Regions from separate parts of the Paenibacillus thiaminolyticus genome, predicted to be linked through region 2. Evidence: predicted binding sites of a transcription regulator. Region 2 holds the regulator's gene; the other holds the start of a gene.
What was found. Region 2 encodes LexA, which represses DNA repair genes until DNA is damaged. Its sites were predicted from a motif close to CGAACATATGTTCG; they were not measured.
Positions count from the first base shown of each region.

Region 1: a site for LexA is predicted at 5,931-5,944, ahead of FLT43_RS26875 (DNA polymerase IV). Genes of this name have one in related genera too.

Region 1 covers NZ_CP041405.1:6,089,389-6,098,153, reverse strand. Annotated here, with positions in the region: gene FLT43_RS26910 (amino acid adenylation domain-containing protein) at 1-1,981, opposite strand, end outside; gene FLT43_RS26905 (cysteine peptidase family C39 domain-containing protein) at 2,025-3,050, opposite strand; gene FLT43_RS26900 (manganese catalase family protein) at 3,301-3,870, opposite strand; gene FLT43_RS26895 (spore coat protein CotJB) at 3,919-4,194, opposite strand; gene FLT43_RS26890 (spore coat associated protein CotJA) at 4,191-4,481, opposite strand; gene FLT43_RS26885 (Crp/Fnr family transcriptional regulator) at 4,613-5,137, opposite strand; gene FLT43_RS26880 (YhjD family protein) at 5,369-5,782, shown strand; gene FLT43_RS26875 (DNA polymerase IV) at 6,006-7,274, shown strand; gene FLT43_RS26870 (YhjD family protein) at 7,271-7,786, shown strand; gene FLT43_RS26865 (SOS response-associated peptidase) at 7,893-8,576, shown strand.
Region 2 covers NZ_CP041405.1:1,056,359-1,065,123, reverse strand. Annotated here, with positions in the region: gene FLT43_RS29975 (sporulation protein YjcZ) at 662-766, shown strand; partial or broken gene FLT43_RS04780 (SDR family oxidoreductase) at 1,402-1,664, opposite strand; gene lexA (transcriptional repressor LexA) at 1,776-2,402, opposite strand; gene FLT43_RS04770 (LysM peptidoglycan-binding domain-containing protein) at 2,652-3,032, shown strand; gene FLT43_RS04765 (DUF896 domain-containing protein) at 3,195-3,410, shown strand; gene FLT43_RS04760 (methyltransferase) at 3,443-4,027, shown strand; gene FLT43_RS04755 (HAD family hydrolase) at 4,061-4,870, shown strand; gene FLT43_RS04750 (FixH family protein) at 5,095-5,547, shown strand; gene FLT43_RS04745 (1,2-dihydroxy-3-keto-5-methylthiopentene dioxygenase) at 5,606-6,148, opposite strand; gene metH (methionine synthase) at 6,312-8,765, shown strand, end outside.

The sequences.
Region 1 (8,765 bases), 1.6 Mb from region 2:
CATAGATTTCGATCCGGTGGCCGCTAATTAACGGCATAAAGATGGAAGTCACCGTCAAATCGAATGCAATCGAAGAATACAGGGCAACAACTTCGTCGGGGGCGCGAAGATATGTCTTGCTGGCCCACCAAATATAGTTCACCAAGCCGCGGTGTTCGATCATCGTCCCTTTCGGGTTCCCCGTGGAACCCGAGGTATAAATGATATAGACCAAATCGTCTGCCGCTCCCTGTCCCGGCAGATTGCTCCCGTCGGCTTCGTACATTCGTTCGTCATCGAGGTCAATAACGGCGCCGTCATACGACAAGCGCTCCCATTCGCTGCCGTGCGTCAGCAGATGCGCAGCCCCGCTGTCCCGCAATATATATTCGATCCGTTCCTGCGGGTAATCGGGGTCAATCGGAAGATACGCAGCTCCCGCCTTGATGACCGCCCATATTCCGACCACGATCGAGAGCGAGTGCCGCCCCATGACGGCCGCTGGCGTATGCGGGCCAATCCCGCTCTTCAGCAGCATGCGGGCCAGCCGATTGGCCCGGGCATTCAATTCTTCATATGTGAGTGTTTGCCCGTCGCAGGCGACGGCGATGCGGTCCGGTGTCCGTTCGACTTGTTCTTCGAACAGCTGCAATATCGTTGCGGACACGGGATATTCACGATCCGTCCGGTTGCAGGCGTATAGCAGCTCCGTGCGCTCCCCTGGCAGCAGCAGCTGCACATCGCGGATGGCGGCCTCCGGACGGCTTACGACTTGATCGGCTATATAATGCAGGCGACGGTACATCTCTTCGATGTGCGAATCCGTATAATCGCCTGTTTTATAATCGAAATACAGCTCCAGCCCTTCATTCGGCGACCATTCGGTGACGATGAGCTGCAAGGGATACAATTGGCTGCCGTTATGCGCTTCGATTTGCTGCATTTTCCATCCGGGGCCGAAGCTCTGATCGAATGCGGTATTGTAATAGTTCACGCATACTTGAAATAGTTGATCCAATCCCCGTTTCTGAAGCTGAAGGTCCTGCACGAGCAAATTGTAAGGATATTTCTGATGAAAATAACATTGGATGAGTTCATGATTGATGTTATGTAGGAACGTGGAGAATGATGTATCGCGTTCGATGTCAGCCAGGAACGGCATCGTACTGGTAAACATGCCGAATGTGTTTTTTTCCTTGGCTCCGGTACGATTCAATACAGGTGTGCCTATCATGATGCGGTCTTGGTGAGTTGCTTTGTGGAGGTAAATGAGCATCGCTGCTATAAAAAAGGTGTTCAGCGACATTCGATGCGTATGGACGAAGGAGCGAATGGCTTCTGAAGTGTGCGGGCTGATCAGGAATTTTTGACGTTGGCCTGTGGTACCGCTTGCCGTCGTTTGCAAGGCAACGTCATGGACGCTCTCGAATTTTTGTTGCCAGTAGTGTTTATTTTTCGTGAAGCGGGAAGACGACAAATAGGCATGCTCTCGTTCGATATAGTCTACATAGCTGGGCCGGTCTTCCTGCTGAACTGCTTGCCCTTGCATCAACTGCGTATAAATTTGGTTGATGTGCGTGGTCATCAATTGAAAAGACCATCCGTCGGAAATGATATGATGGACTTTCGTCAGATATGCGCTTTCCGTCTCGCTAATTTTTACGAGGGCAAACTCATACAGAGATTCCCCGTCCAGCGGCAGCGGCTTGGCGAACTCCGCGCTGACCCAGGCATCGACATCGATACCGGAGGAACGATCCGTGAAGTCGATGAACGGAAACGTTCGTCTTCGATACGCTGTCACGGTCTGCCACACTGCCTCGTCCCGTTCGATTAGCCGGATGCGGATGGCGTCGTTGTGCTTGACGAACAGATTGATGGATTCCTCAAGCAACTGAAAATCAACAGGGCCGTAAATTTTGATAAGTCCTCCGATGTTGTGAATGCTCGTGCCCGGGTATATGTTTTCCACATACCAGATTCGCTTTTGCGGATGTGTCAACGGGTACAGCGTGGACGCTTCCAGAGAAATGACCTCCAATCGGTTAAGTTACGGATGGTTGAGGAGCAATGCGATGTTCCAGCGCTTCGGCCACGGACTCCAAGATCTGCTTTTCGCTGTCCATAATGGAAGTCATCTCATTGATTCCTTGCTCCAGAATGGCATCGTCTCCGGTCAAGGCGTACTTCATCAGTACATGCCGCAGAGCAAAAGCTTGCTCCTCTATCGGCCGGAAGCACCCTGTAAATGCCGGTGGAAGAAGCTGGCGTTCGCTCAAATAGTCGATGCGCATTCCCATCGTCTTTTTATGTTCCCACAAAATGTGGATAGGCCGAATATCGCGTTTGCGCACCAGCGCCGGCATATTGCGAATTAATGCGGGATATACGTTGACGCCGAATGCCCGCTCCCATGGATCGGCCGTCCCCCGGTGGCGCCAGGAGACATCGCAGCCGGACAGATATTGTTCCAGCGATTCTTGGATGAATGCGGGATCAAGGCTGTAGCTTCCGGTTCTATTGAATTTGTATAAATAGATTTGCTCTTCGTAGCGGTCCGTCCATTCGAGATGCTGGAAGCCTTGCTCCATTTCATGAAACGGCACGAGCGTCTTGCGGAACTGCATCTCCTCGTCATAGCCGAGCACGAAGAATACTCTCTTGCCGTCATCGTAACCATACACCAGAATATCGTGGGCGTAGTGTACCTGGCGATATACACGTCTGCGGGGGATATAGAACTCGTCGACATAGAGAGAAATCGTGTAGCCGGAATTGATACTATTTACTAAAAAATCGACAATTTCTGGATGCGAATCAATCACGTATTCCCGCTCCAGTTTTTGTGTAGTTAGCCACGGACACCGCAGGAAATCCTCTCCGTAAAATGTCAGCGGCACGGATCGGGAAGCACGTTCTCCTTCAAGATCCTGATGGCAATAAAGGTGAATGAAATTGCTGTAAAACCACGGCAAGGCCTCTTGGCGGGCGAGCGCCGTGCATAGGGGGTAGGCCACATACTGATACCCAACAATGGGCGGAATGACGAGTTCCAGTTCCTTGACACCCAAACCGGCAAGCCACCTCTCTCTTAAATTCAATATTATGTAATAAAATGAAACATAATATAATTTTCTTCAATATCGTCGGTTTTCTACTTTTTGTCATGTGCAGAAATAATATTCCCATAGATGTTTATTCTTGTCAATATAGACTAACTATTTTAACATTTATTTCACATCATCTCTTGACGTTATTGTGTCCGTTGCGCCATAAACAAAAAGCCGGCGTCCTTGGCGGCACCGGCTTCACCTTATCGTGTTAAAATATCTTCTTCGCATCCCGCTCTTCCTTCAAAATCTCCACCGCTTCCCTGAACCGGAGCGAGTGAATGACTTCCCGTTCCCGCAAAAATTTCAGAGCGTCCTGCAAATCGACATCATCCGTCATATCGATCAGCCATTGATACGTCGCCCGCGCCTTCTCCTCGGCAGCGATATCCTCGTACAAGTCGGCGATCGGATCGCCCTTCGCCTGAATATAGGCCGCCGTCCAGGGCACCCCGCCCGCATTTTCATAGAACAGCGCGCTGTCATGGGAGACATAATGCGCCCCGAGTCCGGCCGCTTCCAATTCCTGCGGTGTCGCGTCCTTGGTCAGCTTGTATACCATGGTGGCAATCATTTCCAAATGGGCGAATTCCTCTGTCCCGATATCGGTAAGCAAGCCGATGACCTTATCCGGAATCGAGTAGCGCTGATTCAAATAGCGAAGCGCCGCCGCCAGCTCCCCGTCGGCTCCGCCGTACTGCTCCAGCAGCAGCTTAGCCATGCGCGGATCGCATTTGCTGACGCGAACCGGATATTGAAGCTTCTTCTCATATACCCACAATGCCGCTTCCCTCCTCACGTTGCTTCCCCGTCTTCCTCGAGACTTCCGTTACACCTGCCACGGCCACGGCGTGTCTGTCCAGGACCAAGGGCATTTCGAATAGAAGCCGCCAGCCTGCAGGGGGCCGAACCTCTCCTGGAAATGCCTCGCCACCTTCATTCGTTCATGAACATAGTGATTGAACTGCTGGATCGCCTGATTGTCTTCGGGATGCGTATCCAGATACAGATTCAGCTCGATCAGCACAAAATCGATTTCCTGCAGCTGCAGCAGGCTGTCATAGTACTCCTGAGTGCAGAACGGGTGCGTGCCATGTGTGCTCAAGCCGTTCCCTCCTCCCGTCTGCCCTTCGGCCGATAAGGGCTGAATAATGCCGGCCACAGCGTTCCGCACCGCAGCGCCTGCGGCGGCGGGAATTGCGGCAAATTCGGGGGCTGAAACGTAATGAACAAGTTCGGCGGCACGACATAGGTCTTGTAGGGCAGCGGCGGGCAAGGATCCCATGGCCCCCGGAACGGTATATAGTACCTTTCCTGCGAATGCGCTCCCGGCCCGCATGCGGACGGCATCGCTGCCGGCTCGGCCCAGCCACGCGCTTGCTCGTTCTCCATGATGCTCGGTAACCTCCTTTATCAAACGGATAAATAACGCTTTACTTCCTACTCATATGAGCTATCTGGAATGTCCCATGACAGGAAATAAGCCGCTCAGCAGCAATGGGGCTGCTGAACGGCTTGCCCGTTCATCGCTTCGTCATGGAATTGTCGCCCTGCCGGAGCAGACGGTTGACCGTCTCGCGCCGCACTCCGATCAGCTGCCCGATCTCTTCTTGCGTCAGCATATCGGTAAGCGGGGTCTTGTTCGTCATGCTGTCCAGCCACCGGGTCAGCAGCGCCAGCCGCTCGGCGGGCGATCCAATCGTCAGATGATCGAGCCGCTGCTGCATGAAGCGAAGCTTCTCCTGCAGCAGCTTGGCGACTTCGAGCGCTTTCCCGGAATCGTTCCGCAGCTCCTCATACCACGCCTCCGCTTCTATCCGCTCGACCGTGCCGGTTACCATAGCCGTCGCCGTCCCATGGCAATCCTTCGGGGAGATAAGGGAATGATGCGGCACCATCTCGCCCGGATACAATATATTGAACAGCACGATGTTCCCGTTCTCATGCAGCCGGGTCACTTTGAACAAGCCGCTCACAATCCGGTACAGATACGTGCCCGGATCGCCTTGGCGGAATAATATCTCCCCGCGATGCAGTGTAATCTTCATTCCTGCTCACTCCTTCTTCCATCCCGGCTCTTTCCTTTTCCTCTGTTTTTATTGTAAACCATTTTGACCCCTTCCACCATCATTTACCCATTGAAACCAGAATGTTTGTTCGCTATATTAGTTATAAAATAGAACGCAGGTTCGTATAATGAGGTTATAAGCAGATCCGCGCTCCCCTTCCCAATCCGGGGGGGGCCGCATGGATGGATGTTACCCAAGGAGGAACCCGGTATGACTTTATTGTCCGCGACAAGCGGGCCTCCGCCTCATGACGGGGAAGACGCCCTGCTGGTGAAGCAGTATACCCTTCAGACCCTCGTCCTCGACGTGCTTGAGCGCGATATCAGCCGCATTGCCGTCTCGGGGCTGAAGATGGGAGAAATTTATATCCAGGGGCTGCGCCAGGCGCAGGATGACGCCGCCTCCGATCTGTTCCGCATCCGGAAGCAGTTCCGGCATCGCGGGATTAAGATCGTGTCCGAGGAGCGGCTGGAGCACGGCGTTCGCGTGCAGTACGTGTGCCGGGGCTATCACCGCTCCTTCTACATGCTTCGCGGCCTGATCCGGGCCGAGGTGAAGAGCCTGCTGCAGCGCTATTTGCACATCTGTGACCCGGGGGAACCGGAGGGGAGCGCAGACAGCTAAGCCGCAGCACAGGCGGCGGAACGGCATCCGTTCCGCTCCATAGCACAGCCCCATACCGCTGCTTATCGGAACGAAGCTCCGGCAAGCCGGCGGTCTTGTTTTTATAAGCGCGAACCGCCATCCGATTCCATAAACTTCATTTGCATAGAGAATATATGTTCGGTATATAATAAATACGAATGCACGTTCTTATTTTTAGACTCGATTGGTTGAGGTGGTTACATTGAGCGGAAGCAAGGAACGGATTATCTTTTTGGCGGACTGCCAAAGCTTCTATGCCAGCGTGGAAAAAGCGGAGCACCCGGAATATAAACATATGCCGCTCGTTGTGTCCGGGGATCCCGCGCGCCGATCGGGAATCATTCTGGCCGCTTGCCCGATAGCCAAAAGCTATGGAGTAACAACGGCGGAACGGCTTGGGGAAGCCCTGAACAAATGCCCCCGCCTGATCGTGATGCGCCCCCGCATGCAACATTATATTGACGTCTCGCTGCTCATTACGCGAATTTATGAACAATTCACCGATCTCGTCGAAACGTTCAGCGTCGATGAGCAATTTCTCGATGTGACCGGCAGCCGGGCGCTGTTCGGAGACCCTGTCACCATGGCCAGAGAGATTCAGCGCAGCGTGCTCGACCAGACCGGAGTATGGATCCGGATCGGGATCAGCTCCAATAAAATACTGGCCAAGATGGCAACGGATATATGGGCCAAGAAAAACAAAGAGGGCATCTTCGCCCTGACTCCCTCCGACATCGAGACGCTGCTGTGGTCTCAGCCTGTCAACAAAATGTTCGGTGTCGGCTCCCGCATGACGGCCCATTTTGCCCGCCTGGGCATGACGACTATCGGAGATATCGCCAGAACCCCGCTGCCGCAGCTCAAAGACAAGTTCCGCGCCCGCTTCGGCAAGCAGTCGGATATTCATGCCGAAGTGATGTGGCGCACCGCCAACGGCCTCGATGACAGCCCCGTCTCCCCGGATACGTTCCGTACGCCGCCGCAATCGGTCGGCCATATGATGACCTTGCCGCGGGACTACGCCACGGAATCGGAAGTGAATACGATTCTGCTCGAGCTTACGGAGGACGTGTGCCGGGATTGCCGGCGCAAAGGATATATGGGCTCGGTGGTCACGGTCAGCTGCATGTGCAGCCCGTACGAAGCGCCGACGGGGTTCTCCCGCCAAATGACGATGCCGGATCCGACAAATAATACGAACAAAGTCTTTGCCGCGGCCAAGCAGATTTTCTATACGTTCTGGAACCGCAGGCCAGTCCGCCGCGCCGGCATCACGTTAAGCAAGCTGGTGGACGATCAACTGTATCAGCTTACCTTGTTCGAGGATCAGGAAAAAACCAGAGCACTGGAGAAGGCTACGGACGGCATCAAGGAACGGTACGGCAATGCGGCGATCGTTCGCGCCTCCTCCCTGACCGACGCCGGTCAGGCAGCAGACCGGGCGGCCAAAATCGGGGGGCATTATAAATGAGCAAAAAACTCCAAAAAAACGGTCTGTGGGAATCGAGCAGAATGATGCTTCCCCAGCATAAGGAAGCCTTGTTGAATCGCCGCCTCGACCTCGATCAGCCCGCCCAGCCTGCTCCCCCTGTTCCGCCCTCCCCTCCGAAGCGGGAAGAGCTGGAGCTGATGAAAAATTATGTCATGCTCTCCCATCTGCAGACGATGGTGACCCGAAAAATCCGGGATATCGAGCGCTCCTCCGAAACGCTGAAGTCGCTCTATTCCCAGGCCGCCCAGATTCTCGCCCTGCATATTGACCGGGATTTATCCAAGGCAGGACGCGCCATGCTGGACAAGAACATCCATCTGTTCGCAGGGGAGCACGACGGCCAGGCGATTACGTACCCTTATACATGCCGCGGCCATAAGGGCAGCTTCCTCATTACGCGGGAATATATGCGGGCCGATATGAGCAAGAGGCTGGGCAGATATACCGATCATCTGGTCGCGGCTCTCCGGAATTCCTCCATCCGGGCGTGACTAGGGACCGGCAACGTCGAGGCTTGGCTGATCCGGGGACGGTCATTGGAGGAGGCGGCGGCCATCGGGTATAATGAAGTCGTTCTAGAAAAAGGGAGGGAGAAGCATGTGCGGGAGATATTCATTGACGGTGAGCTTGGAGGAGCTGCTCGCCTATTATGCGCTGGAGGAGGATGCGGCTGCGGCCCTGATCTCTTACGGGCCCCGCTTCAATATCGCCCCGGGCCAGCCCATCCCGGCCGTCATCCATGACGGGGCGAAGCTGAGAATCGGCCCGCTCCGCTGGGGGCTGATCCCCTCCTGGGCCAAGGACGAGAAGATCGGCTGGCGGACCATGAACGCCCGCGCCGAGACGCTGCGCAGCAAGCCGGCCTTCCGCCTTCCGTTCGAGCGCAAGCGCTGCCTCATTCCGGCGGACGGCTTCTACGAATGGAGAACGGAGCCGGACGGCACGAAGCAGCCGATCCGGATCGTAAGGCGGGACGGCGGCCTCTTTCAGTTCGCCGGCCTGTATGACACCTGGTTCGATGCCGAAGGGCGCAAGGTAAGCACCTGCACGATCATCACGACCGAACCGAACGAGCTGATGGCTCCGATACATGACCGGATGCCCGTCATCGTGCCGCCCGAGCAGATGACGATGTGGCTCGATCGCGGCACGACCGACACGCTGCGGCTGGAGCCGCTTCTGCGGCCCCGTCCGGCCGATGAGCTTCGCGCCTATCCGGTACACAAGCGGGTAGGCAATGCGAAGACGGACGATCCCGCTTGCATTGAGCCGCTCTCTTGACGATACTCGATCCGGCAAAAGGCTGTCCCATAGGCAGGCCGTGCAAAAGGATACGGGGCCGCGAGACGGGATTTACCGATAGAGGCAGGACGGGCGCTGGAGAAGCGGCGATAGATCCAGATGCCGCAGCTTCTCATGGCGCTGGCGGTGGAAGAAGGAGAAGGCAGTAAAATCCTGCGTTACTACAGG
Region 2 (8,765 bases):
TGATAAGAACACGAAAGCTGATGGAGTAAGAAATCCAGCTTTTAAGGCAGAATTAAAAAGCGAAAAGACGACCGATATTCCAAACTCAGGGATACCAACCATCTTATAATTCTCGGTATTCAGTTGTTTAGTTAAAACCGCAAGTTATTCAGTAGCCTCGGATTACTCCGAGGCTTTTTTTCTTACGATATACACGGGGGAGGTGCCCCAATGGCAGCAGAAACTGCACTACATCTGAAGACGCCGAAAGGCTAGAACAAGGCCGTCAGCGGAAGGGATGGAGCACCAACGCTAAGGTTCTACGGTGCTCCACACAAATGAGTAATTACCAACAATGTCTTCTCCGTTTTCTTCTACACACTACCAATACTTTCTGACCTCGTTTAAGAACAACAGTGATTGTTCTACGATGACGTCTCATTCAAGCCACCTCCTTTCTGTATTACATTATGAGTAATTGCTTTAAATGATTGTGCTAAAGCTGAGGGGTATCTATCCTGAAAGTGATGGCACAACACTTTCACTCCTGGGAGCAGCAAGGTCACGGTTGAGGGCGCCGTTCGCACTAACGGCCCAAATTTTGTGCCTATGGGTTATAGCCAAGTCAAACCGTCCGTAATTCTAATATCATGGGAGTACCAAGTGAAAGGAGGTAACTCGAATGGGTGGAGTTACTTGTGGTATTGGTGGGCTCTGGACGTCGACAGGTGTAATTTTGGTATTGTTTATACTGCTAGTAATCGTTTCCCGTGCATTTATTTACTAATCGTTTTTTATGAGTCAGCGCCTTGCGCATTTGCGATTAAAGGCAGCCTACTGTACAAGGTCCTGCTTATTCAGCAGGGCCGTTTTTGTATGCCCGGATAAATGGGAGGAAGGACTTACAATAATTTGTTTTTGAACTGGAGCATAATTGGTCCATAGGCATATGATGAGGTATGAACTATGAGGGGAGTTGTTTTTCTTTGAGTTACCAATACCAACCATATTCAATGTCTCTTAACCCGTGGTCATACATGAACCCTTATTCTTATCCTCATCATTCCTATCCGCATGAATGTTCGGAGACTCAACATTTAAAGATGGAAACATTACAGACCGTCGAGCCATGGGTGCAAAACGGATTAAAGGAAGCACATTGCATATCGGTTGAACATGCGTTGCGCGAAGCGGCAGCCGTATCATATCTGATTGGGAAAGGATATGATCCGACTGTTGCGCATCAAATTGTCGAATCCTGGTGGCATTAGTAAAAGCGCCCGGTACCAGGAATAATGATTACTTAATTTCGCCCCCGTTGACATGCAAACTCTGTCCGGTGACGTAAGAGGAATCAGCACTTGCCAGATAGACGTAGCTGGGAGCGAGCTTTTCAGGTCATCTAGGGCGCTGCACCGGCATTCTTTGAAGCTGTGCATCTGAAATGCGACCGATGCGCTCCAGCGGATGCTGTTCGCCAGCATTATTGACTAATATGTCCAGCTTCCCAAGCTCCTTTACGGTCTGTTCCACAGTATGGTTACAGAACGATTCTTCTCCAATGTCGCGACCGATAAGCACGCAGCGCGTCCGGCCTGCCTGACGCCGCTTGCTTCCTCGGCATGCTCATTCAAATACACCATCGCGATGTCGGCGCCTTCCTTGGCGAACGCGACGGCTTCAGCCCCCGAATGAATCATGACATATGGCCCGGACTCGTCAAAAAGCCGCTTCCGAATACAGAACTGCTGTATCCAAAGCGGCTTCTTTACACTTGCTCCCATTGGTTGTAACCATTAATGAAAATCACGGAACAACCCAATCACTTTGCCCAAAATCGTCACATGCTTCAACCGGATCGGCTCAAATGTCGGATTCTCCGGCTGAAGGCGGATATGATCGCGTTCCTTGTAGAATGTCTTTACGGTTGCTTCGTTCTCCTCGGTCATGGCTACGACAATTTCACCGTTGTTCGCTGTCTGCTGCTGGCGGACGATAACGTAGTCTCCGTTATGTATTCCGGCTTCGATCATGCTGTCGCCGACTACGGATAGCATAAAGATGTTGTCATCATCTCCCACCATATGCACCGGAAGAGGGAAGTAATCTTCGATGTTCTCTGTTGCCGTAATCGGTTCTCCGGCCGTTACCTTCCCGATGACGGGAACGCGTGCCACGGCATGGCTGAATTCCGAATGGCGATCCGATTGTTCGCTCAGCAGTTCGATTGCTCTTGGCTTCGTTGGGTCCCGGCGGATAAAGCCTTTCTTCTCCAGCCGGTCCAGATGGCCGTGCACGGTAGAACTCGATGCGAGGCCGACAGCTTCCCCGATCTCTCTTACGGAAGGAGGATAACCCTTGGTGCGGACTTCATCACGTATAAAATCAAGGATCGCTTGTTGTCGACTTGATATTTTAGACAAAGATATCAACTCCAATGAATGCTCTTTTGTCAAAATTATACCATAGAACCTCCGTTCGCACAAACGTAAGTTCTAAAAAACCTTGATTTTATGCGGTTTTTTTCGTTTTCCTTTCGGGAAACGTCACTTAATGGGATTCGGGAAATAAAAAAGAGAACGCACGTTCCTTAAAAACTGTTGACCTGAACGTATGTTCGTGCTACATTATGGACAACAAGAATAGAACAAGTGTTTGGGGAGTGGGCGAACATGAGCCAAGTGGTATATAACCCGAGACGGAATTATGCATATCGAACGGAAGCAAGATTATCTATGCATCAACCTGTAGAGCAGAACCGTTATAATAGAAGGAAGATGATTCGAGCGATATTGCTCTTTGTTCTGTTGTTCCTTTTATGTGCGGGAATCGTCCAAGCATGGGGGGATGACGACATTGTATCCGAGCAGCCTTCTGTAGTTACGGAGCACGTACTTGTTCAGCCCGGGGACAGCCTGTGGGAGATCGCGACGGAATACAAACCGAATGGAATGGATACCCGTGAATACATATACAAGATTATTCAATTGAACGATTTAAGAGGGCATACGCTGCAATCCGGCATCGTCATTGACGTGCCGATATTTTCTTGACGATATTTCCGCTGTGACGGATCATATTTCTCACAGCACCGCTTTTCTCTCCTATTGAGGCCGAAGACGTGCTTCTTGTATTCTCTCGCCGTCAGCTTGCTTGACAAGGCTGAGGCAGCATGTCAAAGTAGAAGATATGCACCAGTGTATGGAGGGTACAAGATGAACATGGATAAATTAATCGCGCGCATCAACGAGCTGGCCCGCAAGCATAAGAGCGTAGGGCTGAACTCGGAGGAACTGGCGGAACGGGCCGCGCTTAGAGAGCAATACCTCGTATTGTTCCGGCAGCAGGTACGCAACAAGTTGGACAGCATTCGCTATGTGGAAGACGAAGAAGGCGAACAGAACAATCAACCGGGAAGCACCGTTCATTAGAGTGTTTAGCATATATAGGAGGTCTGGATGGGATGTCGCGTAGTTGGGAACGTCAAGTACGGCGCAATAGCGCTCAGTTGAACAAGCAACGCAAAAAGCAGGGCAAGCCGGGGATCGCTTCCCATACGGTTGCTTTCGATGAATTCAAGGGCCGGAATTTTATTCTTCCTTTGATATTGACCGGGTTTACGATCATTTATGGGCTGCTTGGCAGTGTTGGCACGAACCTGCCGTCCCCTACGCTGTACTGGATAACTGTTATTTGTTATTTGGCATTGGCATTGATGCTGTTTTTGCGCCGGCCCTTTTTACGGGTCACGAAAGACGAACTAAGCACGACAAAATGGAATCGGCTGCGTACGCTCAAAGTGGAAGACATCAAAAAAATAACGTATCAGCCTGGCTTCATCGTTATTGAAAAGAACGGCAAAGGCGCGAACTGGGTGTTCTCCCGTATGATGAACCGCTATGATATCGAAGCGATGCATGCGCGGCTGCAGCAGTTCGCTGCCCAGAACCAGATAGCGTACGAAGAGAGTTCAAAAGCAGACAAGAACGATAAGTCCAAGGAGACGGAGCAGTCGGATAAGGTCGTCTTCGTGAAGCCGAAGAAGTAGTTTTGCCAGAGTGGAGACAAGGGGGGAGACGCAATGGCCATACGTGCCGTATTATTCGATCTGGATGACACGCTGCTGTGGGATGAGCGGTGTGTGGAGGAAGCCTTTGCCGCTGTGTGTCACTATGCGCACTCCACAGCGAGAGTAGACGCGGAACAATTGGAGACCGAGGTGCGGAACGCTGCAAGAGCGTTATATGAAACCTATGCAACCTACGCCTTCACGACCAATATTGGCATCAATCCTTTTGAGGCGTTATGGGGGCATTTTACCGGGGGAGAGCATGAGCAGTTCCGAAGCCTGCAGCAGTTGGCGCCGGCTTACCGGACCGCCTCATGGACGACAGGTCTTCGCCAATCAGGGTGCGAGGATGAGGCGCTGGGAGCGGAGCTGGCGGAGCGATTCATGCGCGAACGTCGGTCGCGTTCTTACGTATATGAGGAGACGTATGATATTTTGCGGGCGTTGAAGCCTCATTATCAATTGCTCCTCTTGACGAACGGGGCTCCGGATTTGCAGCAGGAAAAGCTTGATGGCATTCCTGATATCATTCCGTTCTTCGATCATATCGTCATCTCCGGTCATCATCCGGAAGGGAAGCCTGCACCGAGTCTGTTCCGCCACGCGATGTCATTACTGGGCATCGGTCCTCATGAAGGCTTGATGGTTGGGGACAAGCTGACCACGGATATATTGGGTGCGCAAAATGTTGGAATGCATCATGCCTGGATTAATCGCAAGGGCGTGACATTGACCGGCAATATCCGGCCCGAACACGAGATAACCAACTTGATGGAACTGATCGGCGTGATTGAATCGATAAATCAAGCGGCGTTAAAGTAAGCCTATAAATGATAGGGAAGTCTGCCTGAAGGGCGGGCTTTCTTGCTTGATGGGGGTCAAATTGTACGCCGCGGAGCTGTCATGCGCAGATTTTGATGTGATGAATGTCACATAACCGTCACATAACTGTTCAGGATCTAGCCCGATCGAGTCATATCTTACGAAGTATTGTTGTTTATAATGAATATATAGAGAGGTTTGGAATAGCTAAGGAGTGAATGGGCATGATGAAGAAGGCAATGTTGGCGCTATCGCTTTGCCTGATGCTTATTTTCGCTGCAGCCTGCGGAAATGGCAATAGCAATGGCGGCGAGCATGCGAGCCACAATGGCTCCGGCGATCACAGCGGGCACGATGAGCATGGGCAGGATGGGGCGGTACCGGACTTGATCAAAGTAGACCTGCAGGTTCCTGCGGAAGTCAAAGCGAATGAGCCTGTCACGATAACCGCTCGCGTTACACAGAACGAACAAGCGGTGGATGATGCGGACAAAGTGGAGTTCGAGTATTGGCTGGAAGGGGAAGAACAGCATGAGCGAGCCGAAGGTTCGTTCACGCAGGATGGTACATATCAATTCGAGCATACGTTTGATAAAGCGGGCACATATAATGTGATCTCCCATGTAACAGCACGAGATATGCATTCGATGCCGAAGAAGCAATTCGAAGTCAAATAAACAAGCAAGGAAGGAAGCCCTGTCATGGCGACAGGGCTTTTTTGGCCATTCAATCCGATCACGCTTGCTGGAAGGACGGATCCGCATACGGATGAGCGATCCAGCCCTCGGTTTCGATAAATAAGCGAACGGCTACAATTTTGCGATTTTCCATTAAGGTGAAATAGTGCGGCTTGTTCTCCGGAACGGAGATGACATCGCCCGCAGACAGAATGACATCCATATAGCCGACGTCATCGGATCCTTTAATAACGAAGATGCCGTTGCCGGCGGTTATCGCTCTTACCTCATCTTCGGTATGAGTATGAACTTGCTCGAATTTTTTGAGCAGATCTTCAATATTCGGCGTCGCGTCGGAGAGTGCGATAATGTCCCATGTCCGATACCCTCTGCGCGCGGCCAAGTCACGGACTTCGTCATCGAATGTGTCAAGGATCGCCTGCTTCTCGTCATCGGTCAGCACAAATTTGTCTTGCAGGGAGGCGTCTAATTTGTTCGGATTCCAATGCTCATACAGCACGCCTTGCCCCTCCAGGAACTTACGAACATTCTCTTCTCCAGTAATTTTTTCGTTCGTGTTTCGAATCCGAATCTCAGCCATTCGCCAATCCCTACTTTCATAATCAGAATAATTGTGATTGTATTATAGTACACAGGAAATGAATGGGCAAGAGCCAATCGAGTGAAAAGATCGCAAGTCTTTCCTAAACGTTGCACTTCTGTTAAACTAGGTTCTAAACGTTTGACAGAGGGTGGGCAGAAGGATGAAGAAACCAACATTAGAAGAACGACTTCAAGAACGTATTCTCATTCTAGACGGTGCGATGGGAACGATGATTCAGCAGGCGGATTTATCGCCGGAAGATTTCGGAGGCGAACATTTGGACGGATGTAACGAAATGCTCGTTCTGACTCGTCCTGACGTCATTTCACGAATACACGAACAATACCTTGAAGCCGGAGCTGACATTCTGGAGACGAACACCTTCGGCGCGACCAGCATCGTGCTCGCGGAGTACGATCTGCAGGAGCAGGCCCGTGAATTGAATCTGGCAGCGGCGAAGCTGGCGGTAGAGGCGGCGAAGAAGTTCAGCACGCCAGATTGGCCGCGCTACGTGGCCGGAGCGATGGGCCCAACGACGAAAACGCTGTCGGTCACCGGAGGGGTTACCTTCGATCAACTGGTAGACACCTATTACGAACAAGCCCTGGCGCTCATTGAAGCGGGAGTCGACGCGCTGCTGCTGGAGACGTCTCAAGACACGTTGAACGTGAAAGCCGGTTCGATTGCCATTCAACGCGCGATGGAGACGACGGGACAGAAGCTGCCGTTAATGATTTCGGGCACGATCGAGCCGATGGGAACGACCCTTGCCGGACAAAATATTGAATCCTTCTATATCTCCCTCGAGCATCTGAATCCGGTGTCGATCGGCTTGAACTGTGCGACCGGACCGGAATTCATGCGCGATCATTTGCGATCGCTCTCCGCGATTAGCCGGGCGGCGATCAGCTGCTACCCGAATGCAGGCCTGCCTGACGAGAACGGACATTATCACGAATCCCCGGAATCGCTCGCCCGCAAAATCGCCACCTTCGCCGAACAGGGCTGGCTGAATATTGCAGGCGGCTGCTGCGGGACAACGCCGGAGCATATCCGTGTGCTGAAGGAGGAGTTGGATAAATACGAGCCTCGTCAGCAAGCCGGAAGCCACCCGCCGGCCGTATCCGGAATCGAGACTGTATATATCGAGAATGAGAGCCGCCCATACATGGTCGGCGAACGGACGAACGTGCTGGGCTCGCGCAAGTTCAAGCGGTTAATCAGGGAAGGCAAGATTGAAGAAGCGGCAGAGGTGGCGCGTGCCCAAGTGAAGAGCGGAGCTCATGTCATCGATGTGTGCCTTCAGGATCCGGATCGGGATGAGACAGAAGATATGCGCGTGTTTTTGCAGGAAGTGGTAAAGAAGGTCAAAGTGCCGCTCGTCATCGACACGACGGACCCGGAAGTGTTGGAGCTGGCATTAAAATATACGCAAGGCAAGGCGATCATTAACTCGGTTAATCTGGAGGACGGACTGGAAAAATTCGAGAATGTCGTTCCATTAGTGCACCGTTATGGCGCATCGCTCGTCGTCGGCACGATCGATGAACGCGGTCAGGCCATTACCCGGGAGGATAAGCTCGAGGTCGCTCAGCGCTCCTATGATATTCTGGTCAATGATTTTGGCATCGAGCCGGAAAATATCATCTTCGATCCGCTGGTGTTCCCGGTCGGAACCGGGGATGAGCAATATATCGGCTCGGCGAAAGAAACGATCGAAGGCATCCGCCTCATCAAAGAAGCGATGCCCCGCTGCCAATCGATACTCGGCGTCAGCAACATATCGTTCGGCTTGCCGGAGGCCGGCCGGGAAGTCCTGAATTCTGTCTTTCTATATGAGTGCACCAAGGCGGGACTCGACTACGCGATTGTCAACACGGAGAAGCTGGAGCGATATGCTTCCATACCGGAGCATGAGCGGAAGCTGTCCGAGGCGCTTCTCTACGAGACGAATGACGAGACGCTTGCCGAGTTCGTGGCCGCGTTCCGCAACCGGGCAGTAGAGAAGAAGGTGAAAACGAACGATCTTCCGTTGGAGGAACGGCTTGCTTCTTATATAGTGGAGGGCACGAAGGAAGGACTTACCCCGGATCTGGCGCTCGCTCTGGACAAATATCCGCCGCTTGACATAATTAACGGCCCGCTGATGAAAGGAATGGAAGAGGTTGGCCGCCTGTTCAATAACAATGAGCTGATCGTGGCCGAGGTGCTGCAGAGCGCGGAGGTGATGAAGGCATCCGTTGCCTTCCTCGAGCCGCATATGGAGAAGAACGAATCTGCAGTCAAGGGGAAAATATTGCTCGCCACCGTAAAAGGCGACGTCCATGATATTGGGAAGAACCTGGTTGAAATCATTCTGTCCAACAACGGCTATGAAATTATTAATCTCGGGATCAAAGTTCCGCCTGAACAACTGATTGAAGCTTACCGCAAGGAAAAGCCGGATGCGATTGGCTTATCTGGTCTGCTGGTCAAATCGGCCCAACAGATGGTTGTGACCGCGCAAGATCTGCGGAGCGCCGGCATCGATGTGCCGATTATGGTCGGCGGCGCGGCGCTGACGCGCAAATTTACGAAAAACCGGATCATTCCGGAATATGACGGCCTTGTCCTG